2 regions of the Streptomyces sp. NPDC044061 genome follow, and region 2 is predicted to be linked to the other one. Evidence: riboswitches for the same ligand, from Rfam matches in the RefSeq annotation. Region 2 holds a riboswitch; the other holds the start of a gene.

Region 1 (7,515 bases), on a different contig from region 2:
GCTGGTCGACAAGTACGAGCTGCTCGCCGACGTCCGCGGCCGCGGCCTGATGATCGGCATCGAGTTCGGCAAGCCCTCGTCGCTGAAGCTGCGCGGCCGCTGGGCCATGTTGCAGGCCGCCCGCAAGGGCCTGTTCGCCCAGATGGTGGTCGTACCGCTGCTGCAACGGCACCGGATCCTCACCCAGGTCTCCGGCGACCACCTGGAGGTGATCAAGCTCATCCCGCCGCTGGTCGTCGACGGGACCGACGTGGCCCGGTTCATGGACGCCTTCACGGCCGTGATGGACGACGCCCACAGCGGCGGCGGCCTGATGTGGGACTTCGGCAAGACCCTGATCAAGCAGGCGGTGGCCAACCGCTAGCACGTCCGTCCCTTCCGGCCGGGGCCGCCCGTGTGCTCCGGCCGGAAGGGACCGCGCCCGGTTGTCCGTCTCCTCGTCGACCTCGACGCGCGCGGACCGTACGAGCGGCGCCTCGCGGCGCCGGCCGCCTTCGCCGGACGGGACACCGCCTTCCTCGCCGAGCGGCCGGCCGACCCCGACGGGATCGTCACCGGCCACGCCCTGCGCACCGCCCGGGCCCTGCCCGGCCGGCCGACCAGGCCACGGAGACCGCCCCGCTCCTCGGACGCCTGCGGGATCCGGCGGACGCCCTGCAGGGCGCCGGAGTGGCAGCCGTGCTGCAGGTCGCGGGCCGGCTGCGGACCGACCGGGTGCACGGTGCCATGCCGACGCGTGGCGGGGCGCTGCTGGCGGCGGCCGACCGGCCGGCCCGGGAGGGCGGCCCCGTCACCGGTCTGCCGGCGGCCGGACTGGTGACCGGGGCGGGCGGCAGCCTCGGCTGGCCGGAGGAGTGGCGTTCGTCGCTGCGTCTGCTGCGCCGGCATCCGCACCCCGACGTACGCCACGAGGCGTACGGCACCATGACCATGAGCGAGTGATCTCAAGGAAGCGGTTTGCCTCTGAGGCAAGCAATTTGCCGCAGAGGCAAACGTCGGGCTCAATGGAGGCATGAACGCTTCCGAGTCGGGGCCCGCAGACGAGCTGCCCGCCGTCGCCCCACAGCTCCGTGCCCTGCGCAGGCGGACCGGCCTCACCCTGGAGGCCGCCGCCCGGTCCGCCGGGCTCTCGCCCGCCCACCTCTCCCGGCTGGAGACCGGGCAGCGCCAGCCGTCACTGCCGATGCTGCTCGCGCTCGCCCGTATCTACGGTACGACCGTCTCGGACCTGCTCGGCGAGACGGTCGCCGACCGGGACGCGGTCGTGCGCGCCGCCGACATGGAGCCGACCCACGCGGGCGGCTGGACGTACTTCCAGGCCGGAGCCCCCGGGCGCGGCATGCAGGCGCTGCGCGTCCGGGTGCCGTACGGCACCCAGGGCGACATCGTGCGCGTCCATCCGGGCGAGGAGTGGCTCCACGTCCTCAAGGGGCGGCTCAGGCTGCGCCTGGGGGACACCGCGCATCTGCTCGAGCCCGGCGACAGCGCGCACTTCGACTCGCTCACCCCGCACCGCCTCGCCGCCGAGGACCACGAAGGCGTCGAGCTGCTGTTCGTCCACACCCTGCTGCAGAGCCCCACGGCCACGCTGTGCCTGGGCCCCTTGACTGGAGAGCTGTCATGAGCAACTTCGAGGAGAAGTTCCCCCGCTCACTGTGGATCCGGCTGATCATCTACATCGCCGTCGGTCACCTCTTCGCCGCGTTCCTCTACCTGCTGTTCACGGTGGGCGCCAAGGGCTGACCGCCGGCTCAGTCCACCAGGCGCTCCCGCAGCCGCTCCCGGGCCTCGGAGGTGAGCCGCAGGCCCTCCTCGAAGTAGGTGTCGACGCCGCCCCACGTCTCCTCGATGCTCTGGAACGCCGCCGACAGGTACTCGGCGCGCGCGTCGAAGAGCGGGCTCAGCAGCTCCATGACCTCGGGCGTGTACGCGGTGTCCGCGCTGCCGTTGCGACGCACCTTGTAGCGGCGGTGCTTCGCGTTGGACTCCAGGTAGTCGGCGGTGATCGCCTCGCGCTCCACGCCCACGGCGAGGAGCGTGACGGCTATCGAGATGCCCGCGCGGTCCTTGCCGGCCGCGCAGTGCATCAGCGCCGGCACGCTGTCCTCGGCCAGCGCGTGCAGCACCCGCGAGTGCTCGGCGGTGCGCTCCTTGACGATCGTGCGGTACGAGGCGACCATCCGGGCCGCCGCCTTGCCGTCCGCGAGGATCGAGCGGAGCTGGTCGAGGTCGCCGTCGCGGACCATCTTCCAGAACTCGGCGCCGTCCGCCGGGTCGCTCAGCGGCAGGTTCAGATTCCGCACGCCCGGCAGCTCGACGTCGGGGCCCTCCAGCTTCTGGTCGGCCGCGTTGCGGAAGTCGAAGATCGTGTGCAGGCCCAGGGAGCCGAGGAAGGCGGCGTCCTCCCCGGTCGCGTGCGCGAGGTGACCGCTGCGGAACAGCACTCCGTGGCGCACCCGACGTCCGTCCACGGTCGGCAGTCCGCCCACGTCACGGAAGTTGCGCACTCCGGCCAGCTCGGGTTCGGTCGACGGGACCTGCTGCGTCACGGGGGCTCCTCCCGGTCGGCCCCGCCGGCGCGGCTCGTCGACGGGCGCTCCGTTGACGATACGACATCGATTTCCTGGGGCAATCAGTTGTCCACAGGCGTTGCCACCAGGGGTCACCGGGCCTAATGATGTTCGCACTTGAGCGGATCTGTTGGCACCTGTGAGGTCTCGATGGTGGACATCGCCGAAAACGGTCGTACGTGGCTCCTGTCGGGGCCCACCAGCAGCTACGCGCTGCATCTCACCGACGCGGACGAACTGCTGCACCTCCACTGGGGGCCACGGATCGCGCTCGCCGACGCCGAAGCCCTCGCGGTGAGCCCGCTGCCCCCCTACCGGCCCTTCGAGTCCCCGCTCGACGGCCGCGAGGAGTACCCCGTCGAGGGCGGCCCGCGCTTCACCCGCCCCGCCCTGTCCGTGCGCACCGACGAGCGGCGCGGCACCGAGTGGCGCTTCGTGTCGTACGACACCGACACCGACACCGACACCGACGGCGCCGAGGGCGACGGGCTGCGGCTGCGCTTCGACGACGACGGCGTGACGATCACCCTGGACTACCGGATGCGCGGCGACGTGGTGGAGCGCTGGGTGACCGTGGCCAACGGCGGCCACACGCGCGTGGAACTGCTGCGCGCCGACGCCGCCGCCTGGACCCTGCCCGAGCGCGAGGGCTGGCGGCTGTCCCAGCTGCACGGCCGCTGGGCCGCCGAGTCCCTGCTCACCACCGCACCCCTCACCTACGGCGAGAAGGTCGTCGGCAGCCGCCGCGGCCACACCGGCCACCAGCACCTGCCCTGGGTCGCGCTCGACACCGACGCGACAGAGGAGCGCGGCGAGGTCTACGGCTGCGCGCTCGGCTGGTCCGGCTCCTGGCGGATCGCCGTCGCCCAACTCCCCGACGCGCGCGTGCAGATCACCGGCGGCGCGGGCCACGACGACTCGGGCCTGCTGCTCCTGGAGCCGGGGGAGTCGTACACCACACCCGTCTTCGCGGGGCTGTGGAGCGACGGCGGTTTCGGCGGGGCCAGCCGCGCCTGGCACGCCTACCAGCGGGCGTACGTCATCCCGGACGCGGAGCGGGACCGGCCGGTGCTGTTCAACTCCTGGGAGGCGACCAACTTCGACATCTCCGAGGAGCAGCAGGCCGCCCTGGCCCGGCGGGCCGCCGCGATCGGCGTCGAGCTGTTCGTCGTGGACGACGGCTGGTTCGGCGCCCGCACCAGCGACCGGGCCGGGCTCGGCGACTGGACCCCCAACCCCGACCGCTTCCCGCACGGCCTCAAGCCCCTCGCGGACCAGGTGCACGGCCTCGGCATGCAGTTCGGCATCTGGGTCGAGCCGGAGATGGTCAACCCCGACAGCGAGCTCTACCGTGCTCACCCCGACTGGGTGCAGTACCAAACGGGTAGAAAGCGGACGGAACTACGCAATCAGCTCGTCCTCAACCTCGCCCGCGAGGACGTCCAGGAGTACCTCTGGGGGCAGTTGGACGCCCTCCTGTCCAGCGCCCCGATCGACTATGTGAAGTGGGACTTCAACCGCTGCTTCACCGACGCCGGCTGGCCCGGGGAGCCGTACCCGCAACGCCTGTGGGTCGACCACGTCCGGGCCCTGTACGCCCTGCTGGACCGGCTGCGCGCCGCCCATCCCCGGGTGGCCTTCGAGTCCTGCTCGGGCGGGGGTGGCCGGATCGACCTCGGCGTGCTGGGCCGCACCGACCAGGTGTGGACCTCCGACAACACCGACCCGCTCGACCGGCTCGCCATCCAACACGGCTTCAGCCAGATCCACCCCGCCCGGGTCATGGCCGCCTGGGTCACTGACAGCCCGAACACCCAGCTCAACGGCCGGGTCAGCTCCCTGCGGTTCCGTTTCGTCAGCTCGATGGCCGGGGTGCTCGGCGTCGGCGGCGACCTCACCGAGTGGACCGAGGGGGAGCTGTCCGAGGCCCGGCGGTGGGTGGATCTGTACAAGGAGATCCGCCCGGTGGTCCAGCATGGCGAGCTGTACCGGCTGCGGCCTCCGACGGGTGGACTGAGTGCCGTCCAGTACGTCCTCGGGGACGAGACCGTGGTCCTCGCCTGCCTCCAGGCGCAGAGCTACGGCGAGCCGGTGCCTGCGCTACGGCTCCGCGGACTCGACCCCACGGTGTCGTACGAATGCCGCGAAACGGGCGAAGTGCACCGGGGTGCGGTTCTGTTGCATCACGGGCTGCGCACCGGGCTGAAGGGCGACCTGGATGCGACGGTTCTCCGACTACACCGCATCTGAGCCTCTCTGTCCGAATTGCAGCCTTCATTCCAACTCGCTCTGGAATGAGGAGGCGTGGAAAGGTGGCGCGTGAGGAGCGTCATATTCGTGACCGTGCGTCGCGCGTCATGTGCACGTAATTTCCGCGATGGCAGGGAACATTGAAAACGTCAGGATTCGGGAATTCACGGAGAGTGACCGTGAATTCCCGAATTCGATCAGCTGGAGCACTCTCGTCACGAACCGGCTGCTTGTCCGGGTGCGTCTCGCTCGCTTACGTTCGCCACCAATCCGGACGGAACGCCGAATCCTGCCGCCGCCCGGAGTCCCCACACACTTGACCCGTGCTCGGCAGGAGCGGGGGACCCACCAGGTACGACTGCCTGTCCCGGTCCCGGGGCGCAGGCTCGGGGTGCAGCCGCGCATGTGCGGCCGGGCGGCTCCAGCCCGAACCCGACAGCTCACCTCGCAGGCGTCGGAGAGGAATGCGCCATGCCCGCGAAGGGTAAGCACCGACGCCCCAAGAGCCGGCGTTTCAGCCGCTCCATCGCCGCCGCCGGCACCGGCGGTGCCGCACTGGCCCTGCCGCTGATCGGGGCCACCGGAGCGCACGCCGCCACCCCGCAGTCAGTTTCCCGAAATGCCACGCAGTCCCTTCCGGCCGTGGAAAAGGCGGTCGTGAAGAATGCCGTCGCGCAGCCGAATTCGGGCGTGCGCAGCTACACGGTGAAGTCCGGTGACTGCCTGGCGAAGATCGCCGACGAGCAGCACGTCGGCGGCGGCTGGCAGCGGCTCTACGAGGACAACCGGCCGGCCGTCGGCGCGGATCCGTCGCTGATCCACACGGGTCTGAAGCTGTCCCTCGGCGCGAAGGCGGCGACGGCGCACACCGAGTCCTCCGCGGCCTCGCGGGGGGCCCAGCGGCCGAAGGTGACCGCCTCGGCGCCGGCGACCCCCTCGGCCGCCCTCTCGGCGTCGGCGGCCCCGGCGGCGCAGGCCGCCCCCGCCACCTCCACCGGCTACACCCTCCCGGTCACCGGCGCCACCGTCGGCACCGCCTACCACGTGGCCGGCAGCATGTGGTCCAGCGGCTACCACACCGGCGTCGACTTCGTCGTGCCGACCGGCACCCCCGTGAAGGCCGTCGCCGCCGGCACCGTCGTCTCCGCCGGATGGGGCGGCGCGTACGGCAACCAGGTCGTCATCAAGCTGAACGACGGCTACTACGCCCAGTACGGCCACCTCTCCCAGCTCTCCGTCTCGGCCGGCCAGACCGTGACCGCGGGCCAGCAGCTGGGTCTGTCGGGCGCCACCGGCAACGTGACCGGCCCGCACCTGCACTTCGAGATCCGCACCACGCCCAACTACGGTTCGGACATCGACCCGGTCGGCTACCTCCGCTCGCACGGCGTCGCCGTCGGCTGACCGCCACCGCGCACACCTTCTCCCTGACGCACCGAAGGCCGGACCCTCGATCCCCGGGTCCGGCCTTCGGTGTGTCCGTGGGTCGTATTCCCAGTTGAGGCCTGTTGGCGAAGTGGCTTATCTCACCGCCCGTCAACCCCTTATTACGGTCGCGTAGGTCACATCCGAAGGTGAATCATGGTCCGACGTGGCAGACGATTCGAAGAATGACAGCAGATCAGTGATCGGGTCGTACGTAGCGGTGGGGGACAGCTTCACCGAGGGCGTCGGCGACCCCGGCCCCGACGGGGCCTTCGTGGGCTGGGCCGACCGGTTCGCGGTACTGCTCGCCGACCGGCGGCCCGAGGGCGACTTCGCGTACACCAACCTGGCGGTGCGCGGGAAGCTGCTCGACCAGATCGTGGCCGACCAGGTTCCGCAGGCCGTCGAACTCGCCCCGGACCTCGTCTCCTTCTGTGCGGGGGGCAACGACATCATCCGGCCCGGCACCGACCCGGACGAGGTGGCCGAGCGCTTCGAGCGGGCCCTTGCGCGGCTCACCGGCGTCGCGGGCACCGTCCTGGTGACGACCGGCTTCGACACCCGTGGCGTGCCCCTGCTCAAGCACCTGCGCGGCAAGATCGCCACCTACAACGGGCACGTCCGCGCCATCGCCGACCGGTACGGCTGTCCCGTGCTCGACCTGTGGTCGCTGAAGTCCATTCAGGACCGCAGGGCCTGGGACGACGACCGGCTGCACCTCTCGCCCGAGGGGCACACGCGCGTGGCGCTCCGCGCCGGGCAGGCCCTCGGCCTCGACGTCCCGGCCGACCCGGAGCAGGCCTGGCCGCAGCTCCCGCCCCGGGGCACCCTGGAGATCCGTCGCGACGACGTCCACTGGGCCCGCGAGTACCTCGTCCCGTGGATCGGCCGTCGGCTGCGCGGCGAGTCCTCCGGGGATCATGTGACGGCGAAGGGCACCCTGTCGCCGGACGACATCAAGATGCGGATCGCGTCGGTGGCGTAACGGGCGTCGTGGCCCCGTACCGCGCGCCCGCCGGTGCGGGGCACGCTCATGCGGCCGTCCGGGCGGGGCGGCTCAGCGCACCGTCCGGTCAACGCCTCCTGAGGCAACGCGGTTTCCCGGGCGGGTGTCGACCGTTGGGTCCTCGGTGGGGTGACGGGTGTGGTGGCCCTGTAGCGGCCGTCCGGTGGTGCGGGGCGTGGTCGTGCGGTCGCCCGGGCGGGCCGGCTGAGCGCGCTCGCCTGGTCGACTCCTTTTGGGGCAACGCGGTTTCCCGGGCGGGTGTCG
Region 2 (7,515 bases):
CCGACTCCAGGATCCGGGTCAGCTCCTCGATCTCCGCGGTGAGCCTCTCCTTCTCCGCCTCCAGCTCGATGCGGTCGTACTTGGTGAGCCGGCGCAGCGGAGTGTCGAGGATGTACTGCGTCTGCACGTCGCTCAGCGAGAAACGCTCCATCAGGCGCTGCTTGGCCTGCGCGGAGTTCTCGCTGGAGCGGATCAGCCGGATGACCTCGTCGATGTCGACCAGGGCGGTCAGCAGGCCCTCGACCAGGTGCAGCCGGTCGCGGCGCTTGCCGCGGCGGAACTCGCTGCGACGGCGCACCACGTCGAAGCGGTGGTCGAGGTAGACCTCCAGCAGCTCCTTCAGGCCCAGGGTGAGCGGCTGACCGTCCACCAGGGCCACGTTGTTGATGCCGAAGGACTCCTCCATCGGGGTCAGCTTGTACAGCTGCTCCAGGATCGCCTCCGGCACGAAGCCGTTCTTGATCTCGATGACCAGGCGCAGGCCGTGCTCGCGGTCGGTGAGGTCCTTGACGTCCGCGATGCCCTGGACCTTCTTGGCGTTGACCAGGTCCTTGATCTTGGCGATCACCTTCTCCGGACCGACCGTGAAGGGCAGCTCGGTGACGACCAGGCCCATGCGGCGGGCGGTCACCGTCTCGATCGTGACCGTCGCGCGCATCTTGAAGGTGCCCCGACCCGTCGCGTACGCGTCCCGGATGCCGTCCAGGCCGACGATCCGGCCGCCCGTGGGCAGGTCGGGGCCCGGGACGTGCTTCATCAGCGCGTCCAGGTCCGCGTTCGGGTGCCTGATCAGGTGGCGGGCGGCCGCGATGACCTCGCGCAGGTTGTGCGGCGCCATGTTCGTCGCCATGCCGACCGCGATGCCGGAGGAGCCGTTGACCAGCAGGTTCGGGAAGGCGGCGGGCAGCGCCACCGGCTCCTGCTCCTGGCCGTCGTAGTTGGGCGTGAAGTCGACCGTGTCCTCGTCGATCGACTCGGTCATCAGGCTCGTCGCCTCGGCCTGACGGCACTCCGTGTACCGCATGGCGGCCGGCGGGTCGTCGTTGCCCAGCGAGCCGAAGTTGCCGTGGCCGTCGACCAGCGGGACGCGCATCGAGAACGGCTGGGCCATGCGCACCAGGGCGTCGTAGATCGACGCGTCGCCGTGCGGGTGCAGCTTGCCCATGACCTCCCCGACGACACGCGCGCACTTCACATAGCCGCGGTCGGGGCGCAGGCCCATCTCGTTCATCTGGTAGACGATCCGCCGGTGCACCGGCTTGAGGCCGTCGCGGGCGTCCGGCAGGGCACGCGAGTAGATGACCGAGTACGCGTACTCGAGGTAGGAGCCACGCATCTCGTCCACGACGTCGATGTCGAGGATGTTCTCCTCGAACGAATCGTCGGGCGGCGGGGTCTTCGTGCTGCGGCGGGCCATCGCTGCCTGGCTCCTTCTGATCTGGTCGCTCGCCTACGGGGCGCTCGCGTCGGTGTCGAGAGGGCGAGCGTGCTCACCCCTCCGGGCCTCCGCGCGCTCGCCCTGTCGACACCGACGCGCCCCTCCGGCTCGCTCTTGCTGAAGCGTATGACGGATCTGACGCGGACCATTGTGGACCGAGGTACTGACAACCCGTGCCACGACCCGGTTCAGGCGGCCCGGCCGGGCGCCGGACAACCGTCCCGGAGCGGGTCCGAGGCAGGCTACGCGATCCGCTGTGGGCGTACGTCCCGCGGGAACTTCGCCGAGGCCCCGCACGCTTTGCATACAGTGGCAGGAACGGCAGGAAAACCGCGGTTTCGACGACCGCCTCCGCTCGCGAAGGGACGTACATGCCCATGGGTCACACGACCACAGCCGAGGCAGGCTCCGGGGGCCTGACAGCGACCGAGCACCGCCTGGCCAACGGTCTGCGCGTGGTGCTCTCCGAGGACCACCTGACCCCGGTGGCGGCGGTCTGCCTCTGGTACGACGTCGGCTCCCGCCACGAGGTCAAGGGACGTACCGGCCTGGCTCACCTTTTCGAGCACCTGATGTTCCAGGGGTCGGCGCAGGTCAGCGGCAACGGCCACTTCGAGCTGATTCAGGGCGCCGGCGGTTCGCTGAACGGCACCACCAGCTTCGAGCGCACCAACTACTTCGAGACCATGCCCACCCACCAGCTGGAGCTCGCCCTCTGGCTGGAGGCCGACCGCATGGGTTCCCTGCTCGCCGCCCTGGACGACGAGTCCATGGAGAACCAGCGGGACGTCGTCAAGAACGAGCGCCGGCAGCGCTACGACAACGTGCCCTACGGCACCGCCTTCGAGAAGCTGACCGCCCTCGCCTACCCGGCGGGCCACCCCTACCACCACACGCCGATCGGCTCGATGGCGGACCTGGACGCGGCCACCCTGGAGGACGCGCGCCAGTTCTTCCGCACCTACTACGCGCCGAACAATGCGGTGCTCTCCGTGGTCGGCGACATCGACCCGCAGCAGACCCTCGCCTGGATCGAGAAGTACTTCGGCTCGATCCAGGCGCACGACGGCAAGCCCCAGCCCCGCGACGGCTCCCTGCCGGTGACCATCGGCGAGCAGCTGCGCGAGGTCGTCGTCGAGGAGGTCCCGGCGCGCGCCCTGATGGCCGCCTACCGGCTGCCGCACGACGGGACCCGCGACGCGGACGCCGCCGACCTGGCGCTGACCGTCCTGGGCGGCGGCGAGTCCTCCCGCCTGTACAACCGGCTCGTGCGCCGCGACCGTACGGCCGTCGCGGCCGGCTTCGGCCTGCTGCGCCTGGCCGGCGCGCCCTCGCTGGGCTGGCTGGACGTGAAGACCTCCGGCGACGTCGAGGTGCCGGTGATCGAGACCGCGATCGACGAGGAGCTGGCCCGGTTCGCCGAGGAGGGCCCCACGCCCGAGGAAATGGAGCGCGCCCAGGCCCAGTTGGAGCGCGAGTGGCTGGACCGGCTCGGCACAGTCGCAGGCCGTGCCGACGAACTGTGCCGGTTCGCCGTCCTGTTCGGTGACCCGCAGCTCGCCCTGACGGCCGTCAAGCGCGTCCTGGAGGTGACCCCCGAGGAGGTGCAGGAGGTCGCCAAGGCCCGTCTGCGCCCCGACAACCGCGCGGTCCTCGTCTACGAGCCGAAGTCCCCCGAGTCCGTCGAGGACGCCGACGTCCCCGAGGACCCGGAGCAGGAAGCGACCGTAGAGGCCGGCAACAACGACGAGGAGACGGCCAAGTGACCGAGCTCGCCACGATGGACTTCCACCCCCAGCCGCAGCCGGGCGAGGCTCGGCCCTGGGGGTTCCCGGCGCCCGAGCGCGGCACGCTGGACAACGGCCTGACCGTCCTGCGCTGTCACCGCCCCGGCCAGCAGGTCGTCGCCGTCGAGGTGCTGCTGGACGCGCCCCTGGAGACCGAACCGTCCGGCCTGGACGGCGTCGCCACGATCATGGCCCGGGCCTTCTCGGAGGGCACCGACAAGCACTCGGCCGAGGAGTTCGCCGCCGAGCTGGAGCGGGCCGGCGCCACGCTCGACGCGCACGCCGACCACCCCGGAGTCCGGCTCAGCCTGGAGGTCCCGGCCTCCCGTCTGGCCAAGGGCCTCGGCCTGCTCGCCGACGCCCTGCGCGCGCCCGCCTTCGCCGAGAGCGAGGTCGAGCGGCTGGTCCGCAACCGCCTGGACGAGATCCCGCACGAGCTGGCCAACCCCTCCCGCCGGGCCGCCAAGGAGCTCTCCAAGGAGCTGTTCCCGGCGACCTCGCGCATGTCGCGCCCGCGCCAGGGCACGGAGGAGACCGTCGAGAAGATCGACGCGGCGGCCGTACGCGCCTTCTACGACCGTCATGTGCGACCCGGCACGGCGACCGTGGTCGTGGTCGGCGACCTCACCGGAACCGACCTGGACGCGCTGCTCACCGACACCCTCGGCGCCTGGTCCGGCACGCCGGGGCAGCCGCGGCCCGTGCCGCCGGTGACCGCCGACGACACCGGCCGTGTCGTCATCGTCGACCGGCCGGGCGCCGTCCAGACGCAGCTGCTGATCGGCCGGATCGGTCCCGACCGGCACGACCGCGTGTGGCCCGCCCAGGTGCTCGGCACCTACTGCCTCGGCGGCACCCTCACCTCCCGCCTGGACCGCGTCCTGCGCGAGGAGAAGGGCTACACCTACGGCGTGCGGGCCTTCGGGCAGGTCCTCAGGTCCGCCCCGGAGGGCACCGGGGCCGCGATGCTCGCCATCAGCGGCTCCGTGGACACCCCGAACACCGGTCCCGCCCTGCAGGACCTGTGGACGGTGCTGCGCACGCTCGCGGCGGAGGGCCTGACCGACTCCGAGCGCGACGTCGCCGTGCAGAACCTCGTCGGGGTGGCGCCGCTGAAGTACGAGACCGCGGCGGCCGTCGCGAGCACGCTCGCCGACCAGGTCGAGCAGCACCTGCCGGACGACTTCCAGGCGACGCTGTATCAGCAGCTCGCCGCCACCGGCACCGTGGAGGCCACCGCCGCGGTCATCAACGCCTTCCCGGTGGACCGCCTGGTGACCGTGCTCGTCGGCGACGCGGCCGAGATCAAGGCACCGGTCGAGGCGCTCGGCATCGGCGAAGTCACCGTCGTGGCGGCCGAGTAGCGACGAGGCCGCGCCACGCGCGCGTGGGGCCCTGGTGACCGACGGGTCGTCAGGGCCCCTTGCTGTGCAAACCCCTCTGTGGGGACCCCTGCCCCAATGTCCGAATTGGGGCAGAGGTTACCCGTCTGACCTGTGGGATGCGCTACAAAAGCCCGGATCCGTTTGGGGATCGAAAGTCGCTCGCTTTAGCGTCTTCCGGGCTGTTCGTCAGGCAGTGCGCCGCGCCCGCGGCACCGGACAGTCATCGCCGAGTCCCCGTACGGCGCGAGCCAGGGGAGCCGGGGACCCAACCGCAGTCCCTGGGGTGAATCGGACGCCCGCGCGTGAGCGAGGGGGTCCGTAGGAGACCTTCCTGCTCCGAACCCGTCAGCTAACCCGGTAGGCGAGAGGGAAGGAAAGGACCAGCCACTACATGGCGTTCATGTGCGCCACCGGGAAGCACCGCAAGCCCGGCCGGGTCAAGCGCACCACGGCTCAGGCGGCCGGTATCGCGGCCCTCACCACCACCGGTGTCATCGGCACCCTCGCTGCCACCCCGGCGCTCGCCGCCGAGAACTCCGTCGAGCAGACCGGTCTCACCCCGGTGATCACCGTGAGCGACGACGTCGCCGAGCAGATCGACGAGCAGGCCACCGCGCAGAAGCAGGCCGCCGACCAGAAGGCGGCCGAGGAGGCCGCGGCCAAGGCGGCCGCCGAGCGGGCGAAGAAGGAGCGCGAGGCCAAGGCGCGCGCCGCCCGCGAGGCCGAGCGCCGGCGCCTGAACGCCTTCGTCGCCCCGGTCGCGAACTCGTACGTCTCCACGGGCTACAAGACCGGCGGCTCCCTGTGGTCCTCCGGGTCCCACACCGGCATTGACTTCCACGCGGCCAGCGGCACCCCCGTCCACGCGGTCGGCTCCGGCACGGTCGTCTCGACCGGCTGGGGCGGCGCGTACGGCAACCAGATCGTGATCCGGATGGCCGACGGCATGTACACCCAGTACGGCCACCTGTCGTCCATCGGCGTCACGGTGGGCCAGAAGGTCGTCCCGGGCGGGCAGATCGGCCTGTCCGGCGCGACCGGCAACGTCACCGGGCCGCACCTGCACTTCGAGGCCCGCACGACCCCCGAGTACGGCTCGGACGTCGACCCGGTCGCCTATCTCCGCAAGCACGGCGTGAACGTCTGACGCCCCACCGCACGGCATCGTCGAAGCCCCGGCTCACAAGCCGGGGCTTTCGTCGTTTTCCGCAGGTCCGCCGTCTCCGCTGTCCAAAAAATATCCATGGATTCCGGCCTGCCGTCGGAAATTCCGGCTCATTGCAATAGAGTCACGGGACACACGTCCATCGTCGACGTTTCACGGGGATTAAGACGGAGGTCGGTCATGCGTATTCCGGCGCACTCGGTGTGCACGGCGATCCGGGACGACATCGTGGCCGGTGTCTACGAGCGCGGCAGCCGCCTCACCGAGGAAGTCCTGGCCCGCCGCTACGGCGTCTCGCGCGTTCCCGTCCGCGAGGCCCTGCGCACGCTGGAGGCGGAGGGGTTCGTGGTGACCCGGCGGCACGCGGGCGCGTGCGTGGCCGAGCCGACCGAGCAGGAGGCCGCCGACCTGCTGGAGATGCGCATGCTCCTGGAACCGCTCGGCGCCGCCCGGGCCGCCCAGCGGCGCACCGAGGCCCATCTGAAGGTGCTGCGCGGCCTGGTCCGGCTGGGCCAGGAGCGGGCCAGGCGCGGCAACAGCGAGGACCTGCGCTCGCTCGGCGGCTGGTTCCACGAGACGCTCGCGCAGGCCTCCGGCAGCCACTCGCTGACCTCGGTGCTGACCCAGTTGCGGCACAAGATCGCCTGGATGTACGCGGTCGAGGCATCGCCGAGTCCGGTCGAGGCCTGGGCCGAGCACGGCGCGATCGTGGACGCGGTGGCGCGCGGCGACGGCGAACGCGCCCGGGCGATCACGGCGCTGCACACCGAGCGGGCGACGGCCGCGCACCGGCCGCGCTTCACCGCGGCCGGCGACCGCACGGAGCGTGTGAGGAACTCGCAACACGCCGTAAACATGCCGAGCCTGCGGCATTAACACGGGGGCCGTATACAAAGAAGGGATATTCGGTGGACGTGTATTTCCGCTGCCCTTTTCCGGCACGCCGTGAATTCGCGGTCGCGCGCGGTTCCGCTGCCCGCCGTGAATTCCCCTGCCGGTCGCCGAAAACGCGGAAGCCGCGTCATCCGCAGGGGATGACGCGGCTTCCTGAAACGGACTCAGACGGTCTCGGGAAGTTCCTCGAGGCCCTCGGAGACCAGCTTGGCCAGACGGTCCAGGGCGGCGTCGGCGCCCTCGGCGTCGGAGGCGAGGACGATCTCCTCGCCGCCCTGGGCGCCCAGGCCCAGGACAGCCAGCATGGAGGCCGCGTTCACGGGGTTGCCCCCGGCCTTGGCGATCGTCACCGGGACGCCTGCGGCCGTGGCGGCTCGGACGAAGATGGAAGCGGGGCGGGCGTGGAGGCCCTCGGCCCAGCCGACGTTGACGCGGCGCTCAGCCATGTGTTGCTGCCCTTCGGTGTTCAGGGTTGTCTAGACCAGTTTCCCATATCGCGAGGCATGCCCGCAGCGGTCCTTCGTCCCGCTCCGGTGTGTCGTCGGAACCGCGGCCTCGGTCCGACTTCCGTCCTCCACAGACTGCCTCGCGCCGTTGTCGGACGCGAGCCGTACTCTGGGGCCCATGCAGAGCTCGGCGGACCGGCAGGACCGGCACGAGTACCCCGCCCACTGGGAGGCGGACGTCGTGCTGCGCGACGGGGGCACCGCGCGCATCCGGCCCATCACCGTTGACGACGCCAACCGCCTGGTCAGCTTCTACGAGCAGGTCTCGGACGAGTCGAAGTACTACCGCTTCTTCGCGCCGTACCCGCGCCTGTCCGCCAAGGACGTCCACCGCTTCACG

The links. A riboswitch is a leader RNA that binds a small molecule or an ion and turns the genes downstream of it on or off. The one in region 2 is predicted to bind cyclic di-AMP.
Region 1: another riboswitch for cyclic di-AMP. It lies ahead of AC07CM_RS17655 (M23 family metallopeptidase); the one in region 2 lies ahead of AC07CM_RS15570 (M23 family metallopeptidase).

Annotation. Positions count from the first base shown of each region.
Region 1 covers NZ_JBWKFL010000010.1:3,068-10,582, forward strand. Annotated here, with positions in the region: gene AC07CM_RS17625 (aspartate aminotransferase family protein) at 1-364, shown strand, start outside; gene AC07CM_RS17630 (hypothetical protein) at 670-942, shown strand; gene AC07CM_RS17635 (helix-turn-helix domain-containing protein) at 1,013-1,624, shown strand; gene AC07CM_RS17640 (DUF6126 family protein) at 1,621-1,743, shown strand; gene AC07CM_RS17645 (tyrosine-protein phosphatase) at 1,752-2,549, opposite strand; gene AC07CM_RS17650 (alpha-galactosidase) at 2,721-4,820, shown strand; cyclic di-AMP (ydaO/yuaA leader) riboswitch at 5,124-5,287, shown strand; gene AC07CM_RS17655 (M23 family metallopeptidase) at 5,292-6,224, shown strand; gene AC07CM_RS17660 (SGNH/GDSL hydrolase family protein) at 6,445-7,230, shown strand.
Region 2 covers NZ_JBWKFL010000008.1:202,872-210,386, reverse strand. Annotated here, with positions in the region: gene AC07CM_RS15585 (DNA gyrase/topoisomerase IV subunit A) at 1-1,417, opposite strand, end outside; gene AC07CM_RS15580 (M16 family metallopeptidase) at 1,810-3,204, shown strand; gene AC07CM_RS15575 (M16 family metallopeptidase) at 3,201-4,589, shown strand; cyclic di-AMP (ydaO/yuaA leader) riboswitch at 4,825-4,989, shown strand; gene AC07CM_RS15570 (M23 family metallopeptidase) at 5,002-5,757, shown strand; gene AC07CM_RS15565 (GntR family transcriptional regulator) at 5,956-6,651, shown strand; gene AC07CM_RS15560 (HPr family phosphocarrier protein) at 6,834-7,115, opposite strand; gene AC07CM_RS15555 (bifunctional acetate--CoA ligase family protein/GNAT family N-acetyltransferase) at 7,294-7,515, shown strand, end outside.